One region of the Streptomyces sp. WAC04114 genome, then DNA from elsewhere that is predicted to be linked to it. Evidence: riboswitches for the same ligand, from Rfam matches in the RefSeq annotation. Region 1 holds a riboswitch; each other region holds the start of a gene.

Region 1 (4,969 bases):
CCTGGCGCACCCGCCGTCCGTCCACGGTCGGAAGTCCGCCCACATCACGGAAGTTGCGCACTCCGGCCAGCTCGGGCTCGGTCGACGGGACCTGCTGTGTCACGAGGGCTCCTCCCCTTCGGCGCCGCCGCCGCGGCTCGTCGGCGGGCACGACTCGACGATACGACATGCCTGCCTGGGGCAATGAGTTGTCCACAGGCGTTGCCCGGAGCCCCCACAGCCCTTGATGATGTTGCCGCCTGGTCGCACCTGATCGGGCTTGTTCGAATCTGTGAGGGCGCGATGCTGGACATCTCCGAAGACGGACGTACATGGGTGCTCTCCGGGCCGGCCGGCAGCTACGCCGTCCATGTCACCGAACGGGACGAACTGCTGCATCTGTACTGGGGCCCCCGGATCGGCCTCGCAGACGCCGAGGCCCTCGCCGTCCGGCCGCTGCCGGACTACTGGCCCTTCGAGTCCCCGCTCGACGGACGCGAGGAGTACCCGGTCGAGGGCGGACCCCGCTTCGTCCGCCCCGCCCTGTCCGTGCGCACGTCCGGGAGGCGCGGCACCGAGTGGGTCCACGAGGGGTACGACACCGAGGACGGCGAACTGCGGCTCCGGTTCCGTGACGGGGACCTCGCCATCACGCTGCACTACCGGATACGCCCCTCGACGGATGTCGTCGAGCGATGGGTGACCCTCGACAACCGAGGACCGGCCGTCGAGCTGCTGCGCGCCGACTCCGCCACCTGGACCCTGCCCGACCGCGACGCCTGGCGGCTGTCCCAGCTGCACGGCCGCTGGGGCGCCGAGTCCCGGCTGACGCGCTCCGGTCTCACCCACGGCGAGAAGGTCATCGGCAGCCGCCGCGGCCACACCTCGCACCAGCACCTGCCGTGGGTCGCCCTCGACACCCACGCCACCGAGGAGCACGGCGAGGTCTACAGCTGCGCCCTCGGCTGGTCCGGGTCGTGGCGGATCGCCGTGGCCCAGCTGCCGGACGCGCGCGTACAGATCACCGGCGGTGCCGGCCACGACGACTCGGGCCTGCTGACACTGGGCACGGGGGAGTCGTGCACGACCCCCGTCTTCGCCGGGCTCTGGAGCGACGGCGGCTTCGGCGGGGCCAGCCGCGCCTGGCACGCATATCAGCGGGCGCATGTCGTCCCGGACTCCGAGCGGGACCGGCCGGTGCTGTTCAACTCCTGGGAGGCCACCGAGTTCGACATCTCCGAGGAGCAGCAGCGGGCGCTCGCCGAGCGGGCCGCGGCCATGGGCGTCGAGCTGTTCGTGGTCGACGACGGCTGGTTCGGGGCGCGCACCAGCGACCGGGCCGGGCTCGGCGACTGGACCCCGAACCCCGACCGCTTCCCGGGCGGGCTGAAGCCGCTCGCCGACCATGTGCACGGTCTGGGCATGCAGTTCGGGATCTGGGTCGAGCCCGAGATGGTCAACCCGGACAGCGACCTGTACCGCGCGCACCCTGACTGGGTCCAGCACCAACCAGGACGAAAGCGGACGGAATTCCGCAATCAGCTCGTACTCAATCTCGCCCGCGAGGACGTCCGGGAGTACCTCTGGGAGCAGCTCCACGGGCTTCTCTCCAGTGCTCCCGTCGACTACGTCAAGTGGGACTTCAACCGCTGCTTCACCGACGCCGGCTGGCCGGACGACCCCTACCCGCAGCGACTGTGGGTCGACCACGTGCACGGCCTGTACGCCCTGCTGGACCGGCTGCGGGCCGCTCACCCGGGTGTGGCCTTCGAGTCCTGCTCGGGTGGCGGCGGGCGGATCGACCTCGGCGTGCTGAGCCGGACGGACCAGGTGTGGACCTCCGACAACACCGACCCGCTCGACCGGCTCGCCATCCAGCACGGCTTCAGCCAGATCCACCCGGCCCGGGTCATGGCCGCCTGGGTCACCGACAGCCCGAACGCCATGCTCAACCGGCGGGCCAGCTCCCTGCGGTTCCGGTTCGTCAGCGCCATGGCCGGGGTGCTCGGTGTCGGCGGCGACCTCACGCGGTGGACGCACGAGGAGCTCGCCGAGGCACGGGAGTGGGTGGCGCTGTACAAGGAGATCCGGCCCGTGGTGCAGCGCGGCGACCTGTACCGGCTGCGTCCCCCGGAGGGCGGCGTGAGTGCCGTGCAGTACGTCCTCGGCGACGAGACTGTCGTCCTCGCCTGGCTCCAGGCGCAGCGTTACGGCGAGCCCGTGCCGGCGCTCCGACTGCGCGGCCTGGATCCGACAGCTTCGTACGAATGCCTCGAAACGGGCGAAGTCCACCGAGGGGCCGTACTGCTGCACCACGGACTTCGCGTCGGCCTGCGCGGGGATCTGGACGCCGCGGTCGTCCGCCTTAAGCGGAAGTAGTCGTTCTGTCCGAATAGGGGGATTCGGCAGTTAAGGGATAACGTGCCCCGATCGCAAAGGAGATGAGATCGGGGTGCGTGACCATCGTCATATTCGTGACGATGTGTTGTCGCCATGTTCACGTAATTCTGGCGCTATTCAGGCTCATTGAGGAATGCGGGAGATCGGTAATCCACGCTCGGTGACGGCACTTGTGTCGACACGTCAGGGAAAACACCGTCACGCGCAACCGCAAGCTTGTCCCATTGCGTCTCGGTCGCTTACGTTCCACACCAATCCGGACGGACGCCTAATCCTGCCGCCGCCCGGAGTCCGCACACACTGACCCGACGTACGGCAGGAGCGGGGGACCCACAGGTAAGACGCCTGTTCCGGTTCCCGGAACGGCTTGGGGTTAAGTCGCGCCACGGCGCGGCCGGGCATCTCCAGCTCGCACCCGACAGCTCACCTCGCAGGCGACGGAGAGGAATTCGCCATGCCCGCGAAGGGTAAGCACCGCCGTCCCAAGACCCAGCGTTTCACCCGCTCCATCGCCGTCGCCGGAACCGGCGGGGCCGCCCTCGCCCTGCCGCTCATGGGGGCCGCCGGCGCCCACGCCGCCACCCCTCAGTCGGCTCCGGAAAAGGCCGTCCAGTCCGCTCCGGCCGCCGAGAAGAAGGCAGCCGAAAAGGCCAACGGTGCCCGCACGTACACCGTGACGGCCGGTGACTACCTCGCGAAGATCGCCGACGACCAGCACGTGAGCGGGGGCTGGAAGAAGCTCTACTCGGACAACCGTGACGCCGTCGGCTCCGACCCGTCGCTGATCCACCCCGGCCTGACGCTGTCGATCGGCAAGAAGGCCGCGAGCGCCCCGAAGTCCTCGGCCCCGGCCGCTCCGAAGGCCTCCGCCCAGAAGCCGTCCGCCGCCGAGTCGGCCCCGAAGAAGGAGACCGCCGCCAAGCCGGCCGCCGCCAAGCCCGCGGCCGCGAGCAACTCCAGCGGCTACGCCCTCCCGGTGGACGGTGCCACCGTCGGCACCCCGTACCGCATGTCCGGCAGCATGTGGTCCAGCGGCTACCACACCGGTGTCGACTTCGTCGTCCCGACCGGCACCTCCCTCAAGGCCGTCGGTGCGGGCGAGGTCGTCTCCGCCGGCTGGGGCGGCGCGTACGGCAACCAGGTCGTCATCAAGCTGAAGGACGGCCACTACGCCCAGTACGCCCACCTGTCCCAGCTCTCCGTCTCGGCCGGCCAGACCGTGACGGCCGGGCAGCAGGTCGGCCTGTCGGGCGCGACCGGCAACGTGACCGGACCGCACCTGCACTTCGAGATCCGCACCACGCCGGACTACGGCTCCGACGTCGACCCGGTCGCCTTCCTGCGCTCGCACGGCGTCTCCGTCGGCTGACCGACCGCACGACCACCTGCCTGACGCGCCTCCGAAGGCCGGACCCCGATCCCCGGGTCCGGCCTTCGGTGTGTGCGGATGGCCGCCGGTCCGCAGCCGGAGCATCCCTGACAAGCGGTGTATTCCGAAGTTGGCGAACACTTTAGGAGTGGCTTATCTCACCGCCCGTCAACTCCTTCCTACGGTCGCGTAGGTCACATTCGAAGGTGAATCATGAGCTGTTGTGGCAGACGATTCGAAGAGTGACAGCAGAGCAGTGATCGGGTCGTACGTGGCGCTGGGGGACAGCTTCACCGAGGGCGTCGGCGATCCCGGTCCCGACGGGGCGTTCGTCGGCTGGGCCGACCGGTTCGCCGTCCTGCTCGCCGACCGCAGGCCCGAGGGCGACTTCCGGTACACCAATCTCGCCGTACGCGGAAAGCTCCTCGACCAGATCGTGGCGGACCAGGTTCCGCGGGCCGTCGAGATGGCCCCGGACCTCGTCTCGTTCTGCGCCGGGGGCAACGACCTCATCCGGCCCGGTACCGACCCGGACGAGGTGGCCGAGCGTTTCGAACGGGCGCTGGTCCAGCTCACCGCCGTGTCCGGCACGGTCATGGTGACGACCGGGTTCGACACCCGTGGCGTGCCCGTGCTCAAGCACCTGCGCGGCAAGATCGCCACGTACAACGGACACGTCCGGGCCATCGCCGACCGGTACGGCTGCCCGGTCCTGGACCTGTGGTCCCTGCGCAGCGTGCAGGACCGCAGGGCCTGGGACGCCGACCGGCTGCACCTGTCGCCCGAGGGGCACACGCGCGTGGCGCTCCGCGCGGGCCAGGTGCTCGGCCTCGACGTGCCGGCCGACCCCGAGCAGGCGTGGCCCCCGCTGCCCCCGCGCGGCGCTTTCGACATGCGGCGCGACAACGTCGCCTGGGCGCGGGAGTTCCTGGTGCCGTGGATCGGGCGCCGGCTGCGCGGGGAGTCGTCGGGCGACCATGTGACGGCCAAGGGGGCGCTGTCGGCGGACGACATCAAAATGCGGATCGCGTCGGTGGCGTAAGGGCGGCTCCTGCGCGTGCGGGCCGTGCCGGGTGGGACCCCCGGCACGGCCCGCACGCGTCCTGGGCCGGGCTTCCGGGGCGAGCCGGGCCTGTGAGGCGCTTCGGGGCGCCGGCGGTTCCGGCGGCCGGGGGTGCGGGTGGTTGCGGTGGTCGGGGGGTGCCGGGCTTCGCCGGGCCG
Region 2 (4,969 bases), on a different contig from region 1:
CGCCGCGGCGAGCGTCGCGCCGAGCACGGCGAGCCCTTCGGTGGCCACACAGCGCAGGAACACCGTCCCGCGCCGCCCCTGAGCCTCCGCGGTGAGCAGTACCGCCCAGAGCAGTATGGCGAGGGCCAGCAGCGCCTCGGCGACGGGCTGCAGGCCCGCCGCTGAGAAGCCGGTGCCGAGGACGGCGGTCGCCGCCACGGTGGTGAGCGCGGCCGGTGTCTCCGACCGCCACACGCCGTGCCTGCGCTGGGCGAGGCCCGCGACGGCCACCAGCCAGGCGGCGCAGGCCAGGCCGAGGGCGACGCGGGAGAGGACCCCGTACCCCGCCGAGTCGAGACCGACCGACACGATGCCGGTCGCCAGCGCATACGTCGACCACCAGGTGGCAAACGGGGAGGTACCGGACATAGTGCCGATGCTAGAGAGCGCCGCGTCGGTTGTGAGAGGGGCACGCGCGTGTGCCCCTCAAAAACGTGGCGGCACTTCTCAGGCGGGGCGCACCACGCTGTGGATCGCGGACTCGCCGTCGTAGTAGACCGACTCCTCGCGCACGTACGTGCCGGGCTTCGGGGCGTGGATCATCATGCCGTTGCCGATGTAGATCCCGACGTGGGTGACGTCGTCGTAGAAGAAGACGAGGTCGCCGGGCCGGGCCTGGGAGAGCGGGACCGTGGTGCCGGCGTTCACCTGGTCGTAGGTCGTGCGCGGCAGGGTGACGCCCGCGGCCTTCCAGGCGGCCTGGGTGAGACCGGAGCAGTCGTAGGAGCCGGGTCCGACCGCGCCCCACACGTACGGCTTGCCGATCTGGGCCCGGGCGAAGGCGAGTGCCTTGTCGGCCTTGGTGGCGTACGAGGAGTCGGCCGGTGCCGTCGAGGAGGACGAGTCGGAACCCGACGACCCCGACGAGGAGGACCCGCTGTCCTGCTGCTGAGCCGCCTCCTCCTGCGCCTTCTGCTGCGCGGCCTGCTGCCGGGCCAGCTCGTCGGCCTTGCGGGCGGCCTCCGCCTGCTTCTCCTTCTCGATCGCCGCGAGCCGGGCCTTCTCCTCGGCGGTCAGCTTCGACATCAGCTCGCGCGCGTCGGCGAGCTTGCGCTGGACGGTGGCCTTGGCCGTCCTCAGGCCGGCCTGCGAGTCGGTGAGCGTCTCGAGGCTCTCGGTGGCCTCCTGGCGCTTCTTCATCGTCTCGGACTGCTGCGTGACGTAGTCGTCGACCGCGACCTTCTGCCGGCCGGTCATCCGGTCCATCAGCTGGGTCTGGTCGAAGTAGTCCTGCGGGGTGTCCGCGAGCAGGAACGTCGCGGTGTCCGGGGCGGCGGCGCCGGTGCGGTACTGGGCGGAGGCGAAGGAGCCCAGCTCCTCGCGCGCCTCGTTGAGCTTCTGGGTGCGCTCGGCGACGTCGTCGAGGAGGGTGTCGACGCGCTTGCGCTGCTTCGCGGTCTTCTCCTTGGCCGCGTTGTACTTGTCGGTCGCCGACTCGGCCTGGCGGTACAGGTCGTCGACCTTCTTCTCGACTTCCTCCAGGCTGGGCTTGTCGTCGGCCGCGGGGGCGGCGTTGGCCGACTGGGACAGCAGGGCCACGGAGGTGAGGGCCGCCGTTGCGAGGGCGGGGGTCCGTATACCTGCCACGCGCGAACCCGTAGGACGCGACTTGCGGTGCGACGCCAAGGGAGGCGACTCCTTCCACGTTCCGCCTACCGGGTTAGCTGTCGGGTTCGGGCGGGTGGTTCGGAAGGTTTGCCCTACGGCCGTCTCCGTACAGGGAGTCGGGCCGATTCACCCCAGGTTCACGGTTGGGTCCCCGGCTCCGGCTGCCGCTGCGGCGTGCCGGACTCGGCGGAGGCCGCGCGGCCCGGCGACGTTCGCCGGTGGGGGTCATGCGGCCTGGTCGCACGGTAGCCAACTCGTGTGGCCCCTGTGAAGGTTGATGGGTGATATGCCCGATACATTTTCGTGACCTCACTCATGAGCGTTGCCGAGAGTGAGCGATCAAGGGGGATTAGTCACGACTCATTCGTAATTGCGGGGGCGTAGCAGGCCGTGATCAGGCGGTCATGGAGGGCGACAACGCGCCGCCGGTCCGGCCCGCGGAAGCCCTGGCGGCGGGCGATGTTCTCAGGGCGGCGGCGGGCTGTCAGTGGGGCGCCCTAGACTCGGAGAGCGATGAGCAGCCTCTTTGACGACAACTTCCTGGCGAACCTCCAGGCCCAGCGGGGCCCGGCCCACGAGCCCCCGCCGCCACCCGAGGACGATCACGTACCGGAGCCGATTCCGGACGATCTGTTCGGCGGGAAGTTCGACGCGCCCCCGGACCGGGACGCCTACTACCGCGACGGCGCCCCCCGCCCGGTGATCGACTCCGCCGCGCTGCTGGAAGGGCTGAACGACAACCAGCGCGCCGCCGTCGTCCACTCCGGCTCCCCGCTGCTCATCGTGGCCGGAGCCGGCTCCGGCAAGACCCGGGTGCTCACGCACCGCATCGCCCACCTGCTCGCCGAGCGGGACGTGCACCCGGGCCAGATCCTGGCGATCACCTTCACCAACAAGGCCGCCGGCGAGATGAAGGAACGCGTCGAGCAGCTCGTCGGCCCGCGCGCCAACGCCATGTGGGTCATGACCTTCCACAGCGCGTGCGTGCGCATCCTGCGCCGGGAGAGCAAGAAGCTCGGCTTCACCTCCTCCTTCTCGATCTACGACGCCGCCGACTCCAAGCGCCTGATGGCCCTGGTCTGCCGCGACCTGGACCTCGACCCCAAGCGCTTCCCGCCCAAGTCCTTCAGCGCCAAGATCAGCAACCTGAAGAATGAGCTGATCGACGAGGAGGACTTCGCCGCCCAGGCCACCGACGGCTTCGAGAAGACCCTCGCCCAGGCATACGCCATGTACCAGTCGCGGCTGCGCGAGGCGAACGCCCTCGATTTCGACGACCTGATCATGACGACGGTCAACCTGCTGCGCGCCTTCCCGGACGTTGCCGAGCACTACCGCCGCCGCTTCCGCCATGTGCTGGTGGACGAGTACCAGGACACCAACCACGCCCAGTACGCCCTGGTCCGCGAGCTCGTCGGCACCTCCGAGCACCCCGTCGACGTCCCGCCCGAGGCGGAGGTCCCGCCCGCCGAGCTGTGCGTGGTGGGTGACGCCGACCAGTCGATCTACGCTTTCCGCGGCGCGACCATCCGCAACATCCTCCAGTTCGAGGAGGACTACCCGGACGCGACGACCATCCTGCTCGAGCAGAACTACCGCTCCACGCAGACGATCCTCAGCGCCGCCAACGCCGTCATCGAGCGCAACGAGTCCCGCCGCCCCAAGAACCTGTGGACCAACGCGGGCACCGGCGCGCAGATCACCGGCTACGTCGCCGACACCGAGCACGACGAGGCGCAGTTCGTCGCCGAGGAGATAGACCGCCTCACCGACGCGGGCGACGCGAAGGCTGGCGACGTCGCCGTCTTCTACCGCACCAACGCCCAGTCCCGTGTCTTCGAAGAGATCTTCATCCGCGTCGGCCTGCCCTACAAGGTCGTCGGCGGCGTCCGCTTCTACGAGCGCAAGGAGGTCCGGGACGTCCTGGCCTACCTGCGCGTGCTCGCCAACCCGGAGGACTCGGTGCCGCTGCGCCGGATCCTCAACGTCCCCAAGCGGGGCATCGGCGACCGCGCCGAGGCGATGATCGACGCCCTGTCCCAGCGCGAGAAGATCAGCTTCCCGCAGGCCCTCAAGCGCGTCGACGAGGCGTACGGCATGGCCGCGCGCTCCACCAACGCCGTCAAGCGGTTCAACACGCTGATGGAGGACCTCCGCACCGTCGTCGAGTCCGGTGCCGGACCGGCCACGGTGCTGGAGGCCGTCCTGGAGCGCACCGGCTACCTCGCCGAACTCCAGGCCTCCACCGACCCGCAGGACGAGACCCGGATCGAGAACCTCCAGGAACTCGCGGCCGTCGCCATGGAGTTCGAGCAGGAGCGCGGCGAGGACGAGCGGGGCACCCTGTCCGACTTCCTCGAACAGGTCGCGCTGGTCGCCGACTCCGACCAGATCCCCGACGAGGAGGACGGCGACGGCGTCATCACCCTGATGACCCTGCACACCGCCAAGGGCCTGGAGTTCCCGGTCGTCTTCCTCACCGGCATGGAGGACGGCGTCTTCCCGCACATGCGCGCCCTCGGCCAGACCAAGGAGCTGGAGGAGGAGCGGCGCCTCGCCTACGTCGGCATCACCCGCGCGCGGGAGCGGCTCTACCTGACCCGGTCCACGCTGCGCAGCGCCTGGGGCCAGCCCTCGTACAACCCGCCCTCCCGGTTCCTGGAGGAGATCCCGCCGGCCCACGTGGAGTGGAAGCGCACGGGAGCGCCCGCGCCCGCGTCCTCCGGGCCGGTCTCGGCGGTGGCGGCCTCGCTGTCGTCGTCCCGCTCGCGCTCGTCGGCGTCGGGCGCCTCCGGTTTCGCCACGCGCCGCACCTCGGAGAAGCCCGTGGTGTCGCTGGCGGTCGGGGACCGGGTCACGCACGACCAGTTCGGACTCGGGACCGTCGTCGGCGTCAAGGGCACGGGCGGCAACGCCGAGGCGACGATCGACTTCGGCGACACAAAGCCGAAGCGGCTGCTGCTGCGGTACGCGCCGGTGGAGAAGCTGTAGCGACGTGAGGTGAACCGGCCGGCCCCTGCGCGCTCGACGCGGGCGGGGCCGCCGGGACGTTACTCGGCGCGGGCGGGGGACCGCGGCCGCCGGGACGTCACGACGGGTCGATGCCGTGGCTGCGCAGCCACGGGAGCGGGTCGATGGCCGAGCCGCCGCCCGGGCGCACCTCGAAGTGCAGGTGCGGTCCGGTGGAGTTGCCGGAATTGCCGGAGCGCGCGATCGGATCGCCGGCCTGCACGGTCGTACCCGAGGGGACCGTGTACGTGGAGAGGTGGCAGTACCACGTCTCCGTGCCGTCCTTCGCGGTCAGGATCATCATGTTGCCGTA
Region 3 (4,969 bases), on a different contig from region 1:
CAGCTGCTCCACCGTCCGCGCGGAGGCGATCGGCGCCGCCACGGTCGGCTGAGCGGCGAGCCAGGCCAGGGCCACCGTGGCGACGGGAGCGTCGTGCGCTGCGGCGACCTCGTCGAGGGCGTCGAGAACCCGCCGCCCCCGCTCGGTCTCCAGATGCTTGGCGGCGCCGCCCGCCCGCGCGCTCTCGACCCGCGTACCGGGCCGGTACTTGCCCGTGAGGAAGCCGGACGCGAGCGCGTAGTACGGGACGGCGGCGAGGCCGGCCCGCTCGGCGAGGTCCTGGAGCTCGCCCTCGTACGTGTCTCGGGAGACCAGGTTGTAGTGCGGCTGGAGGGCGACGTACCGGGCGAGGCCCTCGCGGTCGGAGAATTCCAGGGACGCCCGCAGCCGCTCGGCGGAGATGTTGGAGGCGGCGATGTGCCGCACCTTGCCGGCCTTCACGAGTTCGTCGAGCGCGCCGATGATCTCCTCGACGGGCACCTCGGGCTGGTCGAAGTGCGTGTAGTAGAGGTCGATGTGGTCGGTGCGCAGGCGTCGCAGGGAGGCGTCGGCGGCGGCCTTGATGTTGGCGGCGGACAGGCCCCGGAATTCGGGGTGCTGGCTGACCTTCGTGGCGACGACGACGTCGGAGCGGTTGCCGCGTGCTTCGAGCCACGTGCCGAGGATCGTCTCGGACTCACCACCCTGGTTGCCGTCGACCCACGCCGAGTACACGTCGGCGGTGTCGACGAAGTTGCCGCCGGCGGCGGTGTAGGCGTCGAGGACGGCGAACGACCGCTCCTGGTCGGCGGTCCAGCCGAAGACGTTGCCACCGAGGGCGAGGGGGAAGACCTCGAGGTCGGAAGTACCGAGCTTACGAAGAGACGTCATGCCCGGTGTCAACGACCGCAAGGGAAGACCTCATTCCGCTACGGATGCAAAACTCCCGTAAACACCGGGTGTACCGCTTACGGGTTCAGTCCCTTGCCCCGCAGCCAGGCCAGCGGGTCGATGCCACTGGCGGATCCACCGGAGTGGACCTCGAGGTGCAGGTGCGCCCCGGTGACGTTGCCGGTGGCGCCCACGCGGCCGATGACGTCGCCGGTGCTGACCTTCTGGCCGACGCTGACGCCGATGGAGGACTGGTGCGCGTACCAGATCTCGGTGCCGTCATCGAGGGTGAGGACGGTCTTGTAGCCGTAGGAGCCGTTCCAGCCCGCCTCGGTGATGGTGCCGCTGTGGACGGCCTTGATCGGTGTGCCCGTGGGGGCGGCGAAGTCGAGGCCGGTGTGGTAGCCGGAGGACCAGTAGGCGCCGGCCTGGCCGAACGTCGAGGTGAGGGTGTACGAGGAGGTCGGCAGCGTGAACTGCTTGGCGAGGGCGGCGAGCCGCTCGGCCTCGGCCTTCTTCTCGGCCTCCTCCTCCGCCTTCCTCTTGGCCTCGGCGGCCTTGGCCTTGGCTTCCTGCTCCGCCTTGGCGACCGCTTCCTTGGCCGCCTTCTCGGCGGCGGCAGCGGCGTCCTCGGCGGCCTTGGTCTCGATCTGCTCCTGCTGGTGCTCGACCTGCGCCATGATCCGGGCGCGCAGCGCGTCACCGGCGCCGGCACGGGCGCCGGACGCGTCCTCCGCCGTGTCCGCGGCGGCGGTGCCGAGGCTGCTGAGCGGGGTGGCGGAACCTTCGGGGGTGTCGTCGTCCGAGATGAGGGAACCCACCGAGGGCAGGTCCGGCACGGAGATGGACACCGGGGGCTTGCCGGTCTGGGCACTGGCCATGCCGCCGGCGCCCACGGCGGCTATGACACCGACGCCCAGGACGGTGGAGCTGCGGGCGAGACCTCCGCCGCGCTGCTTGGTGACGCGATGCCGGCCACGGACGGGACGGATGGACTCCTCGGTGGGGTTCCACTCCTGGAACGGGCCCTCGTCGGTGCGCTGGCCGCCGAAGCCGAAGGTGTCGTTCTCGCGCTTCGGCGCGTACGGGGCCGCGGGGGCAAGCCGGTTGGACGCCACGTGGGCGTACTCCTTTCCTTCCTTCTCGCCTACCGGGTTAGCTGACGGGTTCGGAGCAGGAAGGTCTCCTACGCGCGTATACCTGCCGTGCTTCCACGGTGGCATCCGCCCGATTCACCCCAAGTGGTGGTTCCCCGGTTCCCTTTCGGGATTCGGCGCGTGCGCACGGAGCCGCCTTCTGTGACGGCTGGGACGACCGCGCTGCGTTATCGAACGTTAATGGAGGCGCGAGGGGTATTCCAGCGGTTCCACTTGATCATTAACCTTTTTCGCGCGGACTTACCTGCCATGACCGGACCAAATCGGGCGAGTTGACCGCATCGCAAGTGACTGACGGTTTTTGACGGTGCGTCAGTTGTTATGCGGAACGGGACGGTTCGCTCACCGACCGTAGTGAGCTACCGAGGCAACCAGCGGGAAAGTACCGGGGCGACATCGAGAAAACACCGAGGGCCGGAACCCTTTCGGATTCCGGCCCTCGGCCTTCAGTAGCGGGGACAGGATTTGAACCTGCGACCTCTGGGTTATGAGCCCAGCGAGCTACCGAGCTGCTCCACCCCGCGTCGTTGTGTCACCAGTGTACGCCATCCGCGGGACCACTCGCGCACACCCACCGACCGGGCCGCGCTCAGCCCGGCAGATGCCGGTTCGGCGCCTTGGCCCGATCCTCGTGTTCCGGGAGGACGACGACCTCCACCCCCTCGGCCGCGAGGAGGCCGCTGCCGTCGGCGTCCGTGACGAAGGTGTCGGGCTCGCGCCAGGCCGTGACGACCCGCCGTACACCCGCGTCGAGGATCAGCCGGGCGCAGGGAGCGGGGCGCGAGGCGCGGCGGGCGCACGGCTCCAGGCTGCTGTACACCGTTGCGCCGGGCAGGCGCGGGTCGGCCGGATCGAGCTTGGCGAGGGCCGCCTCCTCGGCGTGCACGACCGGGTCGCCGGCCTCGCGGGAGTGGCCGCGGGCCAGTTCCGTGCCGTCGGCGGCGACCACGACCGCGCCCACGCTGAACGCCGTGTCCGACGGCGGACACCGTTCGGCCAGCTCGCAGGCGAGGGCCAGCCAGTGGTGGTCGGCGGCGACAGGCAGGGGGCCGGTCCCCGGGGCGGTCGGCTCGTAGCGCATCAGGACCACGTCCTCGATCTGCCGCGACTCCCGCAGCCGGAGCCGGCCGCCCTGGTAGCCGCCGGGGCCGAAGAGACGGGGGGCCCGGGGGTCGCCCACGAAGAGCGGGGCGAGGACCAGCTGGAGTTCGTCGGCGAGGCCCTGGGTGAGGAGCTGGGTGTGGATCATGCCGCCGCCCTCGACCATGAGCCGCCCCACACCCCGGACGTCGTGCAGGTGCGTGAGCAGCCGCCGCCAGTCGAGGTCGGCGCCGAGCGGGACGACGTCGGTGGCGAGGCCCAGGGCCCGGGCCCGCTCGGCGCCCCGGTCGGTGGTGTAGAGGACCTTCTCGCCGCCGGTGTGCCAGAAGCGGGCGTCCGGGTCGAGGTCGCCGGAGCCGCTGACGGTGACCTTGAGGGGGTACTCGGGCTTGCCGGCGGCCGTGCGGGCGGCCCGGCGCTGCTCCGAGTACACCAGCAGCCGCGGGTTGTCGGCGCGGATGGTGCCGGCGCCGATCAGGATGGCGTCGACACCGGCCCGGACCTCGTCGACCCGGTCGAAGTCGGCCGGGCCGGACAGGAGCAGCCGGTCGGGTCCGGTGTCGTCCAGGTAGCCGTCGAGGGAGACGGCGGCGGACAGCAGGACGTACGGGTGAGGCATCGGTGCTCCGCGGCTGGTCGGGACGGCGGGACGGGACAGGGCTTGGTTCAAGTTTGAAACAAACCTACACTGGCGGCATGACGACTCGCTGGCTCAGCCCCGATGAGCAGCGCGCCTGGCGCGCCTACATCGCCGCCTCGCTGCTCCTGGAGGACGCGATCGACCGGCAGCTCCAGCAGGACGCCGGCATGCCGCACCTGTACTACTCCATCCTGTCGGTCCTGTCGGAGTCCCCGGAACGGCGGCTGCGCATGACCGATCTCGCCGAGCGGCTGAAGATCACGCGCAGCCGGCTGACGTACGCGGTCACGCGGCTGGAGAAGGACGGGATGCTGCGGCGCGAGGCCTGCCGCCACGACAGGCGCGGCAGCATCGCGGCGCTGACGGACGAGGGATTCGCCGTGCTGGAGCGGGCGGCGCCGGGTCATGTCGAGACCGTGCGGGGCTTCCTGTTCGACCGGCTCAGCGAGGAGCAGGTGGGGCAGCTGGAGGAGATCTCCGCGGCGATCGCGCAGGGGCTCCAGGAGGACGGGACCCGGCCGGCGGCGGACGACGTGCCGTGGCGGCGGAGGTCGTCGCCGTCCTGTTCGTGACGCGCATCACACCGGGTCGGATTCTCATTGCTTCAAATTTCAAGCACGAGTAGGGTTCCGATCGTGGATCTGCTTCAAATCTGAAGCACTACGGCTGTGCAGCCGAACAGGAACGGAACCCGGAGGCCCCGCATGCCCGACACCCCCGCCGTCATCGCCACCCCGCGCTCCCGCGTCCGGGTCCCGCTGCGCTTCCACGACGCCTACGAGACCGACGCCGAACTCGTCACCTTCCACGGGCTGGCCGACGGCCAGGAGCACGTCGCCGTGGTCCTCGGCGAGCCCGGCCCGGTCCCGCTGGTGCGGCTGCACTCCGAGTGCCTGACCGGGGACGTGTTCGGCTCGGCCCGCTGCGACTGCGGCCCGCAACTGCGCGAGGCGGTCGAGAGCATCGCCGAGCGGGGTGGCGTGCTCCTCTACCTCCGCCAGGAGGGCCGGGGCATCGGCCTCTACAACAAGCTCGACGCGTACGCCCTCCAGGACGAGGGGCTCGACACGTACGAGGCGAACGCGGCGCTCGGGCTGCCCGAGGACGCCCGCGACTACACGGCCGCGGCCCAGATGCTCAGGGCCCTGGGCATCGGCGAACTGGACCTGCTCTCCAACAACCCCGACAAGGCCGACCAGTT
Region 4 (4,969 bases), on a different contig from region 1:
CGCCCTGACCGCCGTCCAGCGCGTGCTGGAGATCACGGCGGAGGAGGTCCAGGAGGTTGCCAAGGCCCGCCTGCGACCCGACAACCGCGCGGTGCTCGTCTACGAGCCCGTCGCCGACGAGAGCGCCGAGGACGCCGGCACCACCGACGACACCGCAGCCGCGGCCACCGACGAGAACGAGGAGGCGGCCAAGTGACCGAGCTCGCCACGATGGACTTCCACCCCCGGCCGCAGGCGGGCGACGCCCGGCCGTGGGCTTTCCCGGCCCCCGAGCGCGGCACGCTCGGCAACGGCCTGACGGTGCTGCGCTGCCACCGCCCCGGCCAGCAGGTCGTCGCCGTGGAGGTGCTGCTGGACGCCCCCCTGGAGGCCGAACCGGCCGGACTCGACGGTGTGGCCACGATCATGGCCCGGGCCTTCTCCGAGGGCACCGACAAGCACTCCGCCGAGGACTTCGCTGCGGAACTGGAGCGCGCCGGCGCCACCCTCGACGCGCACGCCGACCACCCCGGTGTCCGGCTCAGCCTGGAGGTGCCCGCCTCCCGGCTCGCCAAGGGCCTGGGCCTGATCGCCGACGCCCTGAGGGCGCCCGCCTTCGCCGACAGCGAGGTCGAGCGGCTGGTCAACAACCGCCTCGACGAGATCCCGCACGAGCTGGCCAACCCCTCGCGCCGCGGTGCCAAGGAGCTCTCCAAGGAGCTGTTCCCGGCGGACTCGCGCATGTCGCGGCCCCGGCAGGGCAGCGAGGAGACCGTCGCCGCCATCGACTCCGCGGCCGTACGCGCCTTCTACGAGAAGCACGTCCGCCCCGCCACGGCCACCGTCGTGGTCGTCGGCGACCTCACCGGCATCGACCTGGACGCCCTGCTCGGGGACACCCTGGGTGCCTGGACGGGCTCCTCGGCCGAGCCGCGTCCCGTGCCTCCGGTCACCGCCGACGACACCGGCCGGGTCGTCATCGTGGACCGCCCCGGCGCCGTCCAGACGCAGCTGCTGATCGGCCGGATCGGGCCGGACCGGCACGACCGCGTGTGGCCCGCGCAGGTGCTCGGCACGTACTGCCTCGGCGGCACCCTCACTTCCCGCCTGGACCGCGTCCTGCGCGAGGAGAAGGGCTACACCTACGGCGTACGGGCGTTCGGCCAGGTCCTCAGGTCCGCCCCGGACGGCACGGGCGCCGCGATGCTCGCCATCAGCGGTTCCGTCGACACGCCCAACACCGGCCCCGCCCTCCAGGACCTGTGGACGGTGCTGCGCACCCTCGCCGCCGAGGGGCTGACCGACGCCGAGCGGGACGTCGCCGTGCAGAACCTGGTGGGTGTGGCGCCGCTCAAGTACGAGACGGCGGCGGCCGTCGCGAGCACGCTGGCCGACCAGGTCGAGCAGCACCTGCCCGATGACTACCAGGCCACGCTGTACCGGCAGCTCGCCGCGACCGGCACCGTGGAGGCCACCGCGGCGGCTGTGAGCGCCTTCCCGGTGGACCGTCTGGTGACCGTCCTCGTCGGTGACGCGGCGCAGATCAAGGCACCGGTCGAGGCCCTCGGCATCGGCGAAGTCACCGTCGTCGCCGCCGAGTAGCGACACGCGTCACCGCACGCGCGCGGGGGCCCTGGTTGTCTTCAAAGGCACCAGGGCCCCTTTATGCCCGAATTGGGATGGGAGTTGCCTGTCTGCCCTGTGGGATGCGCTACAAAAGCCGGGATTCGTTTGGGAATTGAAAGTGGCGCCGCTTAGCGTCATCCGGGCTGTTCGTCAGGCAGTGCGCCGCACCCGCGGCACCGGACAGTCATCGCCGAGTCCCCGTACGGCGCGAGCCAGGGGAGCCGGGGACCCATCGCAGTCCCTGGGGTGAATCGGGCGCCCGCGCGAGTCGCGAGGGAGTCCGTAGGAGACCTTCCTGCTCCGAACCCGTCAGCTAACCCGGTAGGCGAGAGGGAAGGAAAGGACCAGCCACTACATGGCGTTCACTCGCGCCACCGGGAAGCACCGTCGTCCCGGCAGGATGCAGCGCTCCACCGCCCGCGCGGCGGGCGTCGCGGCCCTCGCCACCACCGGCGTGATCGGCACCGTGGCGGCCCCCGCTGCCTTCGCCGCCGAGCCCAGTGCCGAGCAGACCGGTCTCACGCCCGTCGTCACCATGGGCGACACCGCGGCCCAGCAGATCGACGCCCAGGCCCTCGCGCAGCGGCACGCCGCCGATGAGGCCGCCGCCAAGCAGAAGGCCGAGGAGGCCGCCCGCAAGCAGGCCGCCGAGATGGCCGAGCGGGCCAAGGAGGCGGCCGAGAAGGCCCGAGCGGCCAAGGAGCGCGCCGCCCGTGAGGCCGAGCGCAAGCGCCTGAACACCTTCGTCGCCCCGATCTCCGGCTCGTACGTCTCCACCAGCTACAAGGCCAGCAGTGGCCTGTGGTCTTCCGGCAGCCACACCGGTGTCGACTTCCACGCCGCCAGCGGCACCTCCGTCCACGCGGTCGGCGCGGGCACCGTCGTCGAGGCCGGCTGGGGCGGCTCCTACGGCAACCAGGTCGTCATCAAGATGAACGACGGGACGTACACCCAGTACGGCCACCTGTCCTCCATCGGCGTCTCGGTGGGCCAGCAGGTCACCCCGGGCCAGCAGATCGCCCTGTCCGGCGCGACCGGCAACGTCACCGGCCCGCACCTGCACTTCGAGGCCCGCACCAGCCCCGAGTACGGCTCGGACATCGACCCGGTCGCCTACCTCCGCTCGCACGGCGTGAGTCTCTGACCGGAACCTCTCCGCTTCCCGAAAGCCCCGGCTCCCGAGCCGGGGCTTTCGGCGTTTACGACCGCCTGCTGTCCCAAAAATATCCATGGATTGTCGCTTGCCGTCGGAAATTCCGGCTCATTGCAATAGAGTCACGGAACGTACGTCGCTCGTCGGCGTTTCACGGGGATTAAGCGGAGGTCGGTCATGCGTATTCCCGCGCACTCGGTGTGCACGGCCATCCGGGACGACATCGTCGCGGGTGTCCACGCACGCGGCAGCCGGCTCACCGAGGAACTCCTCGCACGCCGCTACGGCGTCTCGCGGGTGCCCGTCCGGGAGGCGCTGCGCACGTTGGAGGCCGAGGGCTTCGTGGTGACCCGCCGGCACGCGGGCGCGTGCGTGGCGGAACCCACCGAGCAGGAGGCCGGCGACCTGCTGGAGATGCGCATGCTGCTGGAGCCGCTCGGTGCGGCCCGCGCCGCCCAGCGCCGTACCGAGGCGCATCTGAAGGTCCTGCGGGGCCTGGTGCGGCTGGGCCAGGAGCGGGCCCGTCGCGGGAACAGCGACGACCTGCGCTCTCTCGGCGGCTGGTTCCACGAGACGCTCGCCCAAGCCTCCGGCAGCCCGGCGCTGATCTCGATGCTCACCCAGCTCCGCCACAAGATCGCCTGGATGTACGCCGTGGAGGCGCCGGCCAGCCCGGTGGAGTCCTGGACCGAGCACGGCGCGATCGTGGACGCCGTGGCGCGCGGGGACGGCGAGCGTGCGCGGGCGGTCACGGCGCTGCACACCGAGCGTGCGAAGGGCGCGCACCGCCTGCGGTTCGGCTCCGCCGAGGAACGTGCCGGCCGTGTGAGGAACTCGCAACATCCCGTAAACACGGCGAGCCCGCGGCTTTAACAAGGCGGCCGTATACAAAGAGCAGTCAATTCTCGGGGGGCTATTTCCGCTGCCCGGATTCTTGGAATTCCTCCCCGCGTGGAAGGGGTAATGGGATGAAGGGTCCGATCGTGTCGCCCGGGAATGGGGGAAAGACCCACCCGCGCCGACCGTGAATGGCAGGGGTCCACCCGCGCCGACCAGGAATGGCAGGGCCCCGACCGCACCGACCGAGAACGGCGAAGGGCCCGCCCGGTGAGTCGGGCGAGCCCCTCGCAGTGCGCCGGATCGGGCACTCGGTGGATCAGACGGTCTCGGGCAGTTCCTCGAGACCCTCGGAGACCAGCTTGGCGAGCCGGTCCAGGGCGGCGTCCGCGCCCTCGGCGTCGGAGGCGAGGACGATCTCCTCGCCCCCCTGGGCGCCGAGGCCGAGGACGGCCAGCATGGAGGCCGCGTTGACGGGGTTGCCGTCAGCCTTGGCGATCGTCACCGGGACGCCTGCGGCCGTGGCGGCTCGGACGAAGATGGAAGCGGGGCGGGCGTGGAGGCCCTCGGCCCAGCCGACGTTGACGCGGCGCTCAGCCATGTGTTGCTGCCCTTCGGTGTTCAGGGTTGTCTAGACCAGTTTCCCATATCGTGAAGCCCACCAGGAGCGGTCCTCTCGTCCCACTCCCGGGGTGCCGTCGGATCGCGGCCTCGACCCGACTGACGCCCTCCACAGACTGCCTCGCGCCCGTTGTCGGACGCTAGCCGTACTCTGGGGCCCATGCAGACCTCGCCGGACCGGCACGAGTATCCCGCCCACTGGGAAGCCGACGTGGTGCTGCGCGACGGGGGTACCGCGCGCATCCGGCCCATCACCGTTGATGACGCCGATCGCCTGGTCAGCTTCTATGAGCAGGTCTCCGACGAGTCGAAGTATTACCGCTTCTTCGCGCCGTACCCTCGCCTGTCCGCCAAGGACGTCCACCGCTTCACGCACCACGACTTTGTGGACCGGGTGGGACTCGCGGCCACGGTCGGCGGCGAGTTCATCGCCACCGTACGCTACGACCGGATCGGCGCGGACGGAACGCCCGCGTCCGCACCCGCCGACGAGGCCGAGGTCGCCTTCCTCGTGCAGGACGCCCACCAGGGCCGCGGAGTCGCCTCCGCCCTGCTCGAACACATCGGCGCCGTCGCCCGCGAGCGCGGCATCCGGCGGTTCGCCGCCGAGGTGCTGCCCGCCAACACCAAGATGATCAAGGTGTTCACGGACGCCGGCTACACCCAGAAGCGCAGCTTCGAGGACGGCGTCGTCCGTCTGGAGTTCGACCTCGAACCCACCGACCGCTCCCTGGCCGTGCAGTACGCGCGCGA

What was found. Region 1 has a riboswitch for cyclic di-AMP ahead of K4G64_RS06870 (LysM peptidoglycan-binding domain-containing M23 family metallopeptidase). Riboswitches for the same ligand answer to the same signal wherever they lie in the genome.
Region 2: it holds a riboswitch for cyclic di-AMP, as region 1 does, so the genes downstream of both, K4G64_RS20155 (C40 family peptidase) here and K4G64_RS06870 (LysM peptidoglycan-binding domain-containing M23 family metallopeptidase) in region 1, are expected to answer to the same signal.
Region 3: it holds a riboswitch for cyclic di-AMP, as region 1 does, so the genes downstream of both, K4G64_RS25920 (M23 family metallopeptidase) here and K4G64_RS06870 (LysM peptidoglycan-binding domain-containing M23 family metallopeptidase) in region 1, are expected to answer to the same signal.
Region 4: it holds a riboswitch for cyclic di-AMP, as region 1 does, so the genes downstream of both, K4G64_RS24035 (M23 family metallopeptidase) here and K4G64_RS06870 (LysM peptidoglycan-binding domain-containing M23 family metallopeptidase) in region 1, are expected to answer to the same signal.

The regions. Positions count from the first base shown of each region.
Region 1 covers NZ_JAIGQA010000014.1:64,473-69,441, forward strand. Annotated here, with positions in the region: gene K4G64_RS06860 (tyrosine-protein phosphatase) at 1-103, opposite strand, end outside; gene K4G64_RS06865 (alpha-galactosidase) at 283-2,358, shown strand; cyclic di-AMP (ydaO/yuaA leader) riboswitch at 2,668-2,829, shown strand; gene K4G64_RS06870 (LysM peptidoglycan-binding domain-containing M23 family metallopeptidase) at 2,834-3,748, shown strand; gene K4G64_RS06875 (SGNH/GDSL hydrolase family protein) at 4,005-4,790, shown strand.
Region 2 covers NZ_JAIGQA010000074.1:8,347-13,315, reverse strand. Annotated here, with positions in the region: gene K4G64_RS20160 (hypothetical protein) at 1-408, opposite strand, end outside; gene K4G64_RS20155 (C40 family peptidase) at 487-1,665, opposite strand; cyclic di-AMP (ydaO/yuaA leader) riboswitch at 1,673-1,846, opposite strand; gene pcrA (DNA helicase PcrA) at 2,161-4,638, shown strand; gene K4G64_RS20145 (M23 family metallopeptidase) at 4,736-4,969, opposite strand, start outside.
Region 3 covers NZ_JAIGQA010000117.1:8,969-13,937, forward strand. Annotated here, with positions in the region: gene K4G64_RS25915 (aldo/keto reductase) at 1-870, opposite strand, end outside; gene K4G64_RS25920 (M23 family metallopeptidase) at 948-1,988, opposite strand; cyclic di-AMP (ydaO/yuaA leader) riboswitch at 2,000-2,156, opposite strand; tRNA gene K4G64_RS25925 (tRNA-Met) at 2,478-2,551, opposite strand; gene K4G64_RS25930 (dihydrofolate reductase family protein) at 2,617-3,747, opposite strand; gene K4G64_RS25935 (MarR family winged helix-turn-helix transcriptional regulator) at 3,825-4,340, shown strand; gene ribA (GTP cyclohydrolase II) at 4,473-4,969, shown strand, end outside.
Region 4 covers NZ_JAIGQA010000102.1:1,392-6,360, reverse strand. Annotated here, with positions in the region: gene K4G64_RS24045 (M16 family metallopeptidase) at 1-196, shown strand, start outside; gene K4G64_RS24040 (pitrilysin family protein) at 193-1,581, shown strand; cyclic di-AMP (ydaO/yuaA leader) riboswitch at 1,784-1,948, shown strand; gene K4G64_RS24035 (M23 family metallopeptidase) at 1,961-2,749, shown strand; gene K4G64_RS24030 (GntR family transcriptional regulator) at 2,936-3,631, shown strand; gene K4G64_RS24025 (HPr family phosphocarrier protein) at 3,915-4,196, opposite strand; partial or broken gene K4G64_RS24020 (GNAT family N-acetyltransferase) at 4,377-4,969, shown strand, end outside.